DNA from 2 places in the Agromyces sp. Y558 genome. Region 1 is predicted to be linked to the other one. Evidence: predicted binding sites of a transcription regulator. Region 1 holds the regulator's gene; the other holds the start of a gene.
What was found. The regulator LexA, encoded in region 1, represses DNA repair genes until DNA is damaged. The targets are predictions, from matches to a motif close to TCGAACANNTGTTCGA.
Positions count from the first base shown of each region.

Region 2: the regulator LexA is predicted to act here: its motif matches at 4,433-4,448, upstream of AC1C2T_RS14285 (DUF6504 family protein).

Region 1 is NZ_JCAIUH010000001.1:2,483,393-2,490,128, reverse strand. It holds gene AC1C2T_RS11615 (SseB family protein) at 107-967, opposite strand; gene priA (bifunctional 1-(5-phosphoribosyl)-5-((5-phosphoribosylamino)methylideneamino)imidazole-4-carboxamide isomerase/phosphoribosylanthranilate isomerase PriA) at 951-1,697, opposite strand; gene hisH (imidazole glycerol phosphate synthase subunit HisH) at 1,797-2,435, opposite strand; gene hisB (imidazoleglycerol-phosphate dehydratase HisB) at 2,432-3,046, opposite strand; gene AC1C2T_RS11595 (histidinol-phosphate transaminase) at 3,043-4,134, opposite strand; gene AC1C2T_RS11590 (LysM peptidoglycan-binding domain-containing protein) at 4,220-4,621, opposite strand; gene lexA (transcriptional repressor LexA) at 4,891-5,568, shown strand; gene AC1C2T_RS11580 (alpha/beta fold hydrolase) at 5,616-6,395, opposite strand; gene metE (5-methyltetrahydropteroyltriglutamate--homocysteine S-methyltransferase) at 6,535-6,736, opposite strand, start outside.
Region 2 is NZ_JCAIUH010000002.1:528,318-535,053, reverse strand. It holds gene acnA (aconitate hydratase AcnA) at 1-278, opposite strand, end outside; gene AC1C2T_RS14320 (DUF3159 domain-containing protein) at 435-1,223, opposite strand; gene AC1C2T_RS14315 (DUF3710 domain-containing protein) at 1,229-1,849, opposite strand; gene dut (dUTP diphosphatase) at 1,846-2,304, opposite strand; gene AC1C2T_RS14305 (DUF3093 domain-containing protein) at 2,343-2,807, shown strand; gene AC1C2T_RS14300 (DUF4193 domain-containing protein) at 2,804-3,097, opposite strand; gene AC1C2T_RS14295 (hypothetical protein) at 3,145-3,423, opposite strand; gene sepH (septation protein SepH) at 3,331-4,359, shown strand; gene AC1C2T_RS14285 (DUF6504 family protein) at 4,464-4,748, shown strand; gene AC1C2T_RS14280 (benzoate/H(+) symporter BenE family transporter) at 4,802-5,980, opposite strand; gene clpX (ATP-dependent Clp protease ATP-binding subunit ClpX) at 6,005-6,736, opposite strand, start outside.

The DNA of each region.
Region 1 (6,736 bases):
CAACCCGATTGTGCGCCGCCGTGGTGGAAACGGTCAACGGCCCAATTCAGGCGACAGACGCGCTCCCCCGCGCGATGCCAGCGCTCACGCGATCGGCCGACGGCGATCAGGCGAGCAGCGTGCCACCCACGAGCCTGACCGTGAGCGAGTCAACGGACGTCGCAATGACGTCGTCGGCCGCCCACCGACGTGCAAGACGCGCCGTCGTCGCGTCGAGCTCCTCCCGGCTGAGCCCACCGATGAGCTCCAGGCGCACCACGAGCTCGGGACCGGCGAGTCGCGCGTCGGGGTCGCCGGCGAGGAGGGTCACACCGAGCACCGCGAGCTCCCGGTCGATCGAACGACGGAATGCGGCCTCGACCTCTCGGGAATCGAACGGCGGATGCCAGTCCTGGGACTGCGCGACCGCCCAGAGCGCCGGCCTCCGCAGCACGAACTCGGTCGCGGAGCCCGGGTCGAGCACGACGAGATCGGTGCCGTCGTCAGCGGCGGCGAGGGCGACCCGCACTCCGTCGGCCGGCACCGGCCGCGCCATGGGGTTCCATCGCGACATCGCCTGCACCGAGGCGAACACCGGCAGCACCTTGCGCCCGTCAGGTCCCTCGACTGTGACGATCGAGAGCTCTTGGCTCTTGTCGACAGCGAGGCCGTGAGCCCCCGTCTCCGCGCCGCCGGTTCCGAGTTCGGCGAGGAGCGGGATCAGGAGACGCGATCGGGCGAACTCCGCCACAACGGCGGCCTGGCCGATCGTGCCCGCGCGGAAACCGTCCAGCGCGGCGCCGAGGGCCTCCGGTGCCCGGCCGTCGTCGGCGGCATGCGCGTTCGACTGGAACGCCCGCCCCGCCCACGGCACTCCGGCGGAGTCGGTACCAGCACCGGCACCGGCAGCGGACTGCGAGTCGACGGATGCCGCGGCATCCGTCTCACCGCGACCCGGCTCGGCGCCGGGGTCACTGCGAAGCGACATCCAGCGCCTCGGCCAACGTGAAGGCACCGGCGTAGAGCGCCTTGCCCACGATCGCCCCCTCGAGGCCGAGCGGAACGAGCTCACGGAGCGCCATGATGTCGTCGAGGCTCGAGATGCCCCCCGACGCGACGACCGGGCGCGACGTACGGTCGAGAACCTGGCGCAGCAGCTCGAGGTTGGGGCCCTGCAGCGTGCCGTCTTTCGTGACATCGGTGACGACGTAGCGCGCGGCACCGGCTTCTTCGAGTCGGTCCAGGACCTGCCAGAGGTTGCCGCCGTCCTGCGTCCAGCCGCGCGCGGCGAGCGTCGTGCCGCGCACGTCGAGCCCGACAGCGATCGCCTCGCCGTACTGGGCGATCACGGACGCCGCCCACTCGGGGTTCTCGAGCGCTGCCGTACCGAGATTGATGCGCTTGGCGCCGATCGCGAGGGCATGCTCGAGCGACTCGTCATCGCGGATGCCGCCGGAGAGTTCGACGTTCACGCCGCGCACCTGGCGGATGGCCTTCTTCAGCACGCCCGCGTTCGAGCCGCGACCGAAGGCCGCATCGAGGTCGACGAGGTGGATCCACTCCGCTCCCTGGTCGGCCCAATCGACCGCCGCGTCGACGGGGTCGCCGTAGCTGGTCTCGGTGCCGGCCTCACCCTGAGTCAGGCGTACTGCCTTGCCGCCGGCCACATCGACGGCCGGAAGCAATACGAGGCGGGGGGTCTTGTTGAATTCACTCATTCACTGTCCTAGAGATCGCGGTCGCGCCTGCGAATCGGCACAGTCACAGCATCCTAGTCCGACCAAGTCGAAGCGATGTGCACGTGACGGCCGAGCGGCTCAGTCGAGCGTGCCGAGCCAATTGGCGAGCAAGCGGATGCCGGCATCCGACGACTTCTCGGGATGGAATTGCGTCGCCGACAACGGGCCGTTCTCGACGGCTGCGAGGAAGCGACCTCCGTGCTCGGCCCACGTGAGCGCCGGCCGGGGAAACGGTGGCTGCACGTCGAGCAGCCACTCCTGCGCCGCGAAGGAGTGAACGAAGTAGAAGCGCTCGTCCTCGATTCCGGCGAACAGGGCTGAGCCCTCGCCGGGTTCGACCGTGTTCCAGCCCATGTGCGGCAGCACCGGGGCTGGCAGTTCGGTGACGCTGCCCGGCCACTCGCCGAGCCCCTCGGAGTCGACTCCGCGTTCGACGCCCCGCTCGAACATCACCTGCATGCCGACGCAGATGCCCAGCACCGGGCGACCGCCCGCGAGACGGCGATCGATGATCTCTTCACCCCGAACGGCGTGAAGTTGGTCGACCACGGCTTTGAACGCCCCGACGCCCGGCACCACGAGTCCGTCGGCTTCGAGCGCCGCGGCGCGGTCGGCGGTGACGGTCACCTCTGCACCGGCGCGCTCGAGCGCCTTCGCAGCGGAGTGCACGTTGCCCGAGCCGTAGTCGAGCAGGACGACGCGCCGAGTGCGGCTCACAGAGCGCCTTTCGTCGACGGAACGCCGGACACGAGCGGGTCGAACGCCTTCGCTTGGCGGAATGCACGCGCGAACGCCTTGAACTCGGCCTCGGCGATGTGATGCGGGTCGCGGCCGCCGAGCACGTTGACGTGCACGGTCAGGCCCGCGTTGAACGCGATGGCCTCGAAGACGTGCCGCACCATCGACCCGGTGAAGTGCCCGCCGATGAGGTGGTACTCGAACCCGGTCGGCTCTCCGGTGTGCACGAGGAACGGGCGCCCCGAGATGTCGACGACGGCCTGTGCGAGCGCCTCATCGAGCGGCACGAGGGCGTCGCCGTACCGCGAGATGCCGCGCTTGTCGCCGAGCGCCTGCCTGATCGCCTGCCCGAGCACGATGCCGACGTCTTCGACCGTGTGGTGCACGTCGATCTCGATATCGCCGCGTGCCCGCACAGTGAGGTCTGTGAGCGAGTGCTTCGCGAACGCCGTGAGCAGGTGGTCGTAGAACGGCACGCTCGTCTCGATATCGCTCGTGCCGGTGCCGTCGAGATCGATCGAGAGGTCGATGCTCGATTCACTCGTCTCGCGCTGGACCCGGGCGGTGCGCGGCGATCTCGTTGCGGTCATGAGTCGATCCTATTCGGGGCCGAAACGGCGATCGCCTCGAGGAAGGCGGTGGTCTCGGCCTCAGTGCCGGCCGTGACGCGCAGGTGACCGGGGATACCGATCTCGCGGATCAGGATGCCGCGCGCGAGCAGTTGTTCGAAGACCGCATGCGGGTCTTCGACCCCGCCGAAGAGCACGAAGTTCGAGCCGCTGCGATACGGGTGGAATCCGAGTCGAAGGAGCTCGATCGAGATGCGCTCGCGCTGGCTGCGAATCTCTTCGACCATCGCGAGCATCTCGGCCGCGTGCGCCAGGGCGCCGAGGGCGGCCGCCTGGGTGAGCGCGGAGAGGTGGTACGGCAGTCGCACGAGCCGGAGGGCGTCGATGGCGGCCGGATCACCGGCGAGGTAGCCGACGCGGGCACCGGCGAATGCGAACGCCTTGCTCATCGTGCGCGACACGAGCAGCCGGGACCGCCCCGGCAGGAGCGTGAGCGCACTCGGAGTTCCGGGGTCGGCGAACTCGAAGTAGGCCTCATCGACGACCACGATGCCGCGCGCCGCGTCGACGACCGCCTCGATCGTCTCGAGTGAGAGCGGCGTACCCGTCGGGTTGTTCGGCGCGCAGAGCAGCACGATGTCGGGATCGTGCTCTCGCAGCGCCGCTACGGCCGTTTCGGGGCTGAGTTCGAACTCGTCATCGCGACCGGCGGTGACCCACTCGGTGCCGGTGCCGGAGGCCAGCAGGCCGTACATCGAATAGGTCGGGGCGAAGCCCAGCACGGTGCGGCCCGACCCGCCGTATGCCTGAAGAATGTGCTGGAGCACTTCGTTCGAACCATTCGCGGCCCACATCTGCGCCGGCTCGAGGCCGTGGCCCAGATAGCCGGCGAGTGCATGGCGCAACTCGGTGAACTCTCGATCGGGATAGCGATTGAGGGTGAGAATGGCGGCGGCGACGCGAGCGACCACATCGTGTGCGACGTCTTCGGGAATCGGATGCGTGTTCTCGTTGACGTTCAGCGCGACCGGAACGGACTGCTGCGGAGCCCCGTACGGGGTGCGACCACGAAGGTCATCGCGGATGGGGAGGTCTTCAAGACTCGTCACCCTTCAATGCTAACGATGCGCACCGAGGCCATTCGGCCAAGCCGTCATCGACCGACGGAAGCCCGAAGCTTCGCCTATTCGCGTGTCACGGGACGGCGGGAAGTGCGAGGCGCTGACCGGGTTCGACCACCGCGTCATCGAGCCCGTTGAGTCGCATGATCTCAGCAATGATCTCTCGCACATCGGCCCCGGGGTCGATCGACTCGGCGATCTCCCAGAGCGAATCGCCTTGCCCGACCGTCGTGTACTCGAACGACGCAGCCTCGAACGAGACGCCCCTGGATTCGACGTCGGCCGCGGCGCCGCCCGCGCCGATCACCGCCACGAATGCCCACACCACGAGCGGAAGTGCGGCGAGCGACGTGAACACGATGCGACCCCGTCGCGTCAGCCGGAGCGTCGTGCGCGCGGGAGTCACCGACGCCGCCTCCTCTCGCGGAAGGGCCCTCGGGGGCTGGAAGCCGGTCGTTGCGATCGCTGCACTCATGTCACACCTCCTGTAGGAGTCGCATCCGACCCTCGGCCGGGAGGGCCGGATGCGAAACTCTGTTCCGAACATACATTCGAATGACGAACAACGCAAGGGCGGACGCGGGGAATTCCGACGGACGGATTCCGCGACACACTCGAACAAATGTTTGCCGCGCGCGCGAGAGGCGGATACAGTTTCGAATGTCTGGAAGGGAGTCGACCGGACATCACCGACATCCGGTCGCGAAGCGGCCGCTACGAGGGGCGAAGACGTTGAGCACCGACATCGACGACGTGCAGGCGGCCGGCAGGCCACGCCGCCGAAAGAGCTTGAGCGCCAAGCAGATCTCGATCCTCGAGATGATCCAGCGCTCGGTCTCCAGTCGCGGCTACCCGCCGAGCATGCGCGAGATCGGTGACGCCGTCGGCCTCTCCTCGCTCTCGAGCGTCACGCACCAGTTGAACCAGCTCGAGCTCGCCGGGTACCTTCGGCGCGACCCCAACCGCCCTCGTGCGCTCGAAGTGCTCATTCAATTGCCCGGTGTCACCGAGCGCGCTGTGACCTCCTCCGACCCGACCCCGGTCGGTGACGCGGCCATGGTGCCGCTGGTCGGCCGTATCGCCGCGGGCGTGCCGATCACGGCCGAACAGCAGATCGACGAGGTGTTCCCCCTCCCCCGCCAACTGGTCGGCAAAGGCGAGCTGTTCATGCTGAAGGTCGTGGGCGACTCCATGATCGACGCCGCGATCTGCGACGGCGACTGGGTCGTGGTGCGATCGCAGCGCACAGCAGAGAATGGTGAGATCGTCGCGGCGATGCTCGACGGTGAGGCGACCGTGAAGGTGTTCCGCCAGCGCGACGGTCACACCTGGCTGCTGCCGCGGAACAGCGCGTTCGAGCCCATCGTCGGCGACCATGCCGAAGTGCTCGGCAAGATCGTCGCGGTGCTCCGAGCAGTCTGACTGGGCAACCCCGCCAGTCCGTTCCGGAGCGGCGGGGAGGCCCGGCTCTATGCTGCAGCCTGAACCGCGGGTCGAGCCGCGGCGAGAGCGCTCCCGACCGCGGCAGGCGTCAACGCGTTGAACCAGTCGAACACTGCATCCATGAACCCCGCGTGATCGTCACGGAACACCGTGTGGCCCGTGCCGCGCAGGGTCGCGACGGTCATGCCCTGTCCGCGCAGCTGCCGGGCGATCTTCGCCGTGATCAGCAGGCTCTTCTCCGCCAGGAGCACCAGAGTGGGGGCGACGAGGCGCACGGGCGGCACCAGCGGTCGCGTATCGGTGAAACCGAGGATGGTGCGCTTGTCCCAGTCTCGAAGCGTCGCGAGCTCGATCTCGACGTCGACCGCACTCCACTTCGGATTCATGCGCACCAGGGCCGACCGGCGCGGCCTCGGTGCTATCGCGAAGAATGCCTTGAACGCCCACCCCTTCACGCCCTTCGGGAAGGAGAAGGCCGGGTCGATGTAGATCGCCGCGCGAGGCGCAAGCCGATCGGCGACCAGGCTCGCCACCAGTCCGCCGAGCGAGTGACCCATGACGAGATCGGGCGGGCCGTCGAGCATCGGCGTGAGCGTCTCGACGACGTCGCTCGCCCACGCGGCGGGCGAGTAGTGCACAGCACGCGGGCTGCGTCCATGACCCGTCAGGTCGACCGCGAGCACCCGGAATCCCTGCGCCTCGAGTTCGGCAGTCACTCGGTGCCACGCACGGGAATCGGACATGATGCCGTGGATGAGGACCGCCGTTCGCGAACCCCCGCCGGATTCGTGGACCGCGAGTTGCATGAGACCAAGCTACGCGCTGCGGCTGTGCGTCGCCTCGGCACTAGCCGAGCGTCGGCCGTACGCTGGCCGAGCCCCATCCGCACGCTGACCGAACGGATGCCGAACGGATGCCGCGAGCCGCGGCATCCGCTCGCCCGTGCTACCCGGCGAGTACCGAAGCGGCGCGACCGGCCCGCACCGCACGGGTCGCCTCGACGATGTGCCGCAGCGACTCGACGGTCTCGTCGTAGCCGCGCGTCTTCAGGCCGCAGTCGGGGTTGACCCAGAGCCGGGTGGCGGGAATCGCGGCGGCTGCGCGCTCGAGGAGCGCCTGCACCTCGTCGACGCTCGGCACGCGCGGC
Region 2 (6,736 bases), on a different contig from region 1:
ATGCAGGGAACACCGGTGAAGTCCTGCATGACCACACGGGCCGGCGTGAATTGGATCTCGGTGTCAGGCTCGGCCGTCGGCACCCACGACCCGAGGGCCTCGATCTGCTCCCTGGTGACGTTCTTGCCGTCTTCGGTGCGCAGCAGGTTCTCGAGCAGCACCTTGAGACTGAACGGCAGCTTCTCATGACCCGGCACGCTGTCGAGTCGGAAGATCTCGTAGGACTCATCACCGACGCGGAGCGTGTCCTTCGCCCCGAAACTGTTCACTGCAGACACGATGTCCTCTCCTTCGTGGATGCCGCCGAACATGCGGGCGACGCTCCATCTTCTCCGTCAGACATGGGGCTGTTCCAGCAAGGGTAACCTAAGCCACTCGCCCGCCGACAGGCCTCGCACGGTGTGCGGATTTATCTTGACGTCGAGATAACTCTATCACTCGGCAGAGCGAGCCGAAGACGGGTAGATCGCCCGCACGACGAGCCAGGAGAAGACCAGCACGAGCGCGTAGAGCGGCACACCCATGAGGAGGCGGGTGGCGCCGAGCGCCTCGACGTTGTCGACGAGGTAGAACGGCAACTGCACGGCCAGCCGTGCGACGAACAGCCCGATCCAGACGAGTGTGAGAACCTGCGCCGCCCGGTACTTGCGCTTGTCCTGCTTCCAGGCGACACCGTCGCCCATGAGAAACCCCACGATGAGGCCGATCGCCGGCCAACGAACGAGCAGCGACACGATCAGCGCGAGCGCGTACCCCGCATTCGTGAAGAACCCCAGCACGTAGTTGTCGCGCGCATTGCCCGACCAGAGGGCGAGCGCCGCCGAGGCGAGCACACCGATGAGCCCGGCGATCGCCTGGGTCGGCTGCCCCTTGGTGGCGAGGCGCACGATCGTGAACACCACGGCGAGGCCGACGGATGCCGCGAGCGCGGGCACGAGCGCAACCTGCGCGTCTTGCCCGGCGAAGCTCGTGAGCGCGCTGTAGACCACCAGGAACACGAGCCCGGGCAGGAGGGCCTCGAGGATGCCGCGAACGCCGCCGACCGCGGTCAGCAGGTCGCGGCCGCTCAGCTTCTCGTCACGGGCGAGCGCGCCGAGGCCGCTCTTCTCGGCGGCGGCTGCGAACTGCCTTCCGAACTCGCCGCCCTCTGCGGGCTGCCCCTCGGACGCGGCATCCGTTCGGCCGCTCTCATCGGGACGCGACGGCCCAGACGCATCCGTCATCTCGGTCACGCCGTGGGTGCGCCTGCGGAGGACGCGGGCATACGCAGCGGAATCAGGTCGCGCGGCGGCATCGGTGTGGTGCCGCGCACCACGACGATCGAACGGAAGAGGTCTTCGACCTTGGCAGCCGCAGTCGGGTCGACTGCTGCTTCGCCGGCGATCACGCCGCGCAGGAACCATCGGGGTCCGTCGACCCCGATGAAGCGCGCGAGTCGCATCTGACCCTGCTGTCCCTCGCCCGCGGCGACGGGGATCTGGGCGAGCAGTTCGGGCCCGAAGGTGCCCTCGCGCACGTTCGTCGTGCCGCCCTGGCGGGCGATCTGGTCGGCGATCTGCGCGCGGATCTCGTGCCAGAGGCCACTCGAACGCGGCGCGGCGAAGGGCTGCACCTGCAGCGTCGAGTTCGCATAGTCGAGCCCGATGGCGACGACCCGCTTGGTGCCCTCTTCGACCTCGAGGCGAAGGTGGAGCCCCTCACGCGGCAGCACCTTCACGCCGCCCAGATCGACATAGGGGCGAACCGGGTTCGCCTCGGCCTCATCGAAGGGGCCCGCGCTCGCGCGGTCTTCGGGGGCCGACTTTGGCTGGTCGGCGGATACCTCGCCGAGATTCTCGATGTCGCTCACGCGTTCACTCCTGACTTGTGCGCCCCGGTGCCTGTGGAGCCGAATCCGCCCTCGCCGCGCACGCTGCCGGGCAGTCGCTCGACTTCGACGAACCGCGCACGGAGTACGGGCATCACAACGAGCTGGGCTATACGGTCGCCGGCCTCGATCGTGTACGGCTCGGTCGCGTCGGTGTTCAGTAGGGCGACCTTGATCTCGCCGCGGTAGCCCGCATCGACGGTGCCCGGCGCATTGACGATCGTGATGCCGTGCTTGAAGGCCAGGCCCGAGCGAGGCACGACGAAGGCGACGTACCCGTCGGGCAATGCGATCGAGACGCCTGTGCCGACGGTGGCACGCTCTCCGGGATCGAGCACGACCGACTCGGCGGCATGGAGATCGGCGCCCGCGTCGCCCGGATGGGCGTATGCCGGAACGTGCTCGGCCGTGATCAGCACATCGATGGAATCGGTCACTGTTCGAGGGTAGTGCAGAAGTCTGGTCGAATAGAGCCATGCCCGACTACCGCGAAAGACTCTGGCCGACGCCGTGGATCTACCTCGCCTCACTGTTCTTCATCCCCGCGAGCATCCTCGTGCTTGCGCCGGTTTCGCTGCCCGCGGGCATCGCGACCGGGATCATCCTCTACGGCGCGGTGGTCGCCTCGCTCAGCTTGACGGCGCCAGTCATCGAGGTCGCTGACGGTCGACTCAGTGCGGGTCGTGCGTCGATCCCGCTCGCCGACACCGGAACGGCGGTGGGGGCGACGGATGCCGCTGCGCGCGTCGAACGCGGAACAGGCCTCGACGCCCGCGCCTTCCTCGTGATCCGGGGCTGGGTGCAGCCGGTGGTGCGTGTTCCCGTCACCGATGCGTCCGACCCCACGCCGTACTGGCTGATCTCGACACGTCATCCGAAAGAACTGGCCGCCGCGATCAATGGATCACGACGGCCTGAACGTTCTGAGTCGGGCGTCTAGGACGCGCACTCCAAGCAGATCGGCCCGAGCTTCGTCTCGTGGTCGATCTGTGAACGGTGCTTCACGAGGAAGCAGTTCACACAGGTGAACTCGTCAGCTTGCGGTGGAAGCACCACGACGTCGAGTTCGACGTCGGAGAGATCGGCACCAGCGAGGTCGAACCCACCGGGGTTATCGGCGTCTTCGACATCCACTACGCCCGACATCTTGTCGGGGACGCGCTCCTTGAGGGCCTCGATCGACTCAGAGTCGTCTTCGGTCTTCCTCGGTGCGTCGTAATCCGTTGCCATTCCCATCCATTTCCTCATCGCCGAAGATTCGGCGGCCATAGTCTGCATCAAATCGGTTGCGTTAGCAAACCCCTTGTGTGGGTTTTCTCAGGTGCTTCGTGCTCAACTTCCGCCGCGCCCGAGGTATTCCCACGAGCACACATCTCGACGTGGCATCCTTGGGCGGAGACGAAGGCACGGAAGGGCTTGTCGCGATGCAGGAACTCAAGGTAATCGGAGTCGAGAACGGCGCGTTGCTCGCCGCGTCCGACGATGGCGCGCGCTTCCGGATCGAGATCGACGAAGTACTGCAATCTCGCATCCGGCAGGCGCAACCCGAGCAGCACACCGGGCCCAAACCTTCGCCGCGCGAAGTGCAGTCCCACATCAGGTCGGGCATGTCGGCCGAAGAGGTCGCCCAGGTCACCGGCGCATCCCTCGACTACATCCGCCGCTTCGAAGGCCCGGTGCTCGCCGAGCGCGAACACATGGTCACCTCGGCGCTCGCGGTGCCCGTGCACGTCTCGATCGAGGTCGATCCAGCCGACGAGCCGCCGTCGTTCGGCGGAGTCATCCGCGACCGACTCGCCCAGCTCAGCGCCCATGGTGAACGCTGGGCGAGCTGGAAAGACGAAGAGCGCGGCTGGATCATCAAGCTCGAGTTCACCGCCGAGACGATCGACCACGACGCGCGCTGGAGCTTCGAACCTCGCAAGCAGTCGTTGCAGCCGCTGAACTCCGAGGCGATCACGCTCTCGCAGCAGGGTGAGATGAAGGGCGGGCTGATCCCGCGCCTGCGTGCCGTCGCTCCCGATTCCGACGAATCCCGTTTCGACAGCGGCGCCTTCACCTTCGAAGAGCCCGAGCACGGCGACTTCGACACGGCCCCTCACCTCGAGCCTCTCCCGTACTCGCGGTCGCCTCAGACGTCGAGTCCTGCGGCATCGCGCGCGGCGATCAAACGGGCGGATGAACCGAAGCAGACGCTCGGCGAGACAGCAGACCTGCTCGAGGCGCTCCGGCGACGGCGCGGCGAGCGAGAGGCTGCCGGCAACGGGCAGGAGCAACCGCCGACTCCCACTCCGGCAGTACTTCAGGAAGCAGCGCCCGCCCCCGAGCAACCGGTCGAAGAGAAACCCGGCACGGCCGCTCGAAGCATTTGGGGAGGTAAGGCCTCCACCAGCCCGGCTGGCACGCGAGGCGTCTCCAAGAAGGGGCGTGCTTCGATGCCGAGCTGGGATGAGATCGTCTTCGGCGCGCGCACCGACGACGATCTCGCCTGACCGCCTACTGACCTGAGGAAGGCCGCCGTGCAAGTGCACGGCGGCGTTTGTGCGCTCGGGCGCGGTGCTACCATCGAACATACATTCGATTCGGTGAGGTGCCCATGTCGCTCGTTCACGAGTTCGTCGAGGTATTGACGAACGACGACGGCCGCCCCGAGCGACTCGTGTGGCGCTCCCGTCGCTTCCGCGTGACCGACACGCCGACGACGCTCGTGGGCCCGTGCGACTGGTGGTCACCCGTCGCGGCACACGATGTCTCACCGGGTAGACCGCCGCTGCAGATCGCGGGCTGGCGTTTCCAGGCCAGCGCCGACGACGGCGAGACCCACGTCTTCGACGTACGCTGCCAGGAGCGCCGCTGGGAGCTCGTGCGCATCTTCGATTGAGCAACCCGCTGGCACAGCCGTTTTCAGGGCGTCAGGAGTCTTCACCGCGCCGTTCAGCGCGTTTCGCTGGCCTTCGCGTTCCTGTCGCGACTGCGCGGACGCAACCAGAGCATGAGGATGCCGCCCACCACGAGCCCCCAGAACGCCGAGCCGATCCCGGCGACCGCGACTCCCGACGCGGTCACGAGGAAGGTGCCGATCGCGGTGATGCGCTGCCCCGGATCTTCGAGTGCCCCCGTGACGGAGGTGACCAGAGCGCCGAGGAGCGCGAGCCCGGCAACCGCCGTGATGATGACCGGCGGTGAGGCCTGCACGACAGCGGCAGCCAGCCCCGCCCCTGCGCCGAGCACGAGATAGACGACCCCCGAGGTGAGCGTGGCGACCCAGCGGCGCCCCGCATCGGGATTCGACTCGGGGCTCGCCATGATCGCCGCGGTGATGGCTGCGAGGTTGATGGCGTGTCCGCCGGCGAAAGCTGCAGCCACCGATGCGACGCCCGACGTCACGAGCACGGGCCGAGGCGCCAGGCGATAGCCGAACGTCGACATCACCGCGAACCCCGGCACGTTCTGCCCGGCCATCGTCACGATGAAGAGCGGCAACCCGAGACTCACGATGACGAACGGGTCGAAGACCGGTGCGACGAACTCGAGCTGCGGCCCGACGGCATCACTGCCGAGCACAGCCGGACCCGCGATCATCGCGATGCCGATCACCGCCACGAGCATCGCCGCCGGAACGGCCCAGCGAGGCGCGAGGCGGGCGAGCAGCAGCCAGACGAGCACCATCGGAATCGCGATCCCCGGCTGTTCGACGGCCGCGAAAACGGGCGCGACGCAGATCGGAAAGAGGATGCCGGCGAGCATCGCGCTCGCGATCGGCTTCGGGATGCTCGTGATCGCACGCCCGAGCGCGGGCCACAAGCCCGAGAGCACGATGAGCACACCGCAGACGATGAACGCGCCGATCGCCGCCGCGAACTGCTGGGTGGTGGCGGCCGCCGCGACGAGCAATGCCGCACCGGGTGTCGACCAGGCGAACGAGACAGGCATCCGGGTGATGATCGGTAGGAGGATGCACGTGACGCCGGTCGCGATGCACAGTGCGAACAAGCCTGAAGCCGACTGCGTCTCGCTCGCGCCGACGGCGAGGAGTCCCGCGATCACCAGGGCGAACGAGCTCGCGAACCCGGTGATGGCCGCGATGACGCCCGCGACGACGGTATGGAAGATGGCCGGTGCTCGCTCGAACGAGTTCTACGCCGACTTCTCAGCGCGACGCGGCTTGTGCTGCACGATCGTGGGGGCTGCGTTGTCGAGCACAGCGGCCTTGGTGACGACGACTCGGGCGACACCCGTCGAAGAGGGCACCTCGAACATGATCGGTCCGAGCACTTCCTCCATGATCGCGCGGAGGCCGCGCGCACCGGTCTGTCGAAGCACTGCGAGGTCGGCGATCGCCTGCAACGCCTCCTCTTCGAAGTCGAGTTCGACGCCGTCGAGCTCGAACATGCGCTGGTACTGACGCACGAGCGCGTTCTTCGGCACGGTGAGGATCTCCATGAGCGCCTCGCTGTCGAGGGGAGTCACGGTCGCCACGACCGGCAGCCGGCCGATGAACTCTGGAATCAGGCCGAACTTGTGGAGGTCTTCGGGCAGCACCTCACTGAAGATGTCGGCTTCGTCTTCTTTGTTGTGCAGCGGGGCACCGAATCCGATGCCGCGCTTGCCTGCGCGCGAGGAGATGATGTCTTCGAGCCCGGCGAATGCGCCGGCCACGATGAAGAGCACGTTCGTCGTGTCGATCTGGATGAACTCCTGGTGCGGGTGCTTGCGCCCGCCCTGCGGCGGCACCGATGCGACGGTGCCCTCGAGGATCTTCAGGAGCGCCTGCTGCACGCCCTCACCCGAGACATCCCTCGTGATCGACGGGTTCTCGGCCTTTCGCGCGATCTTGTCGACCTCGTCGATGTAGATGATGCCGGTCTC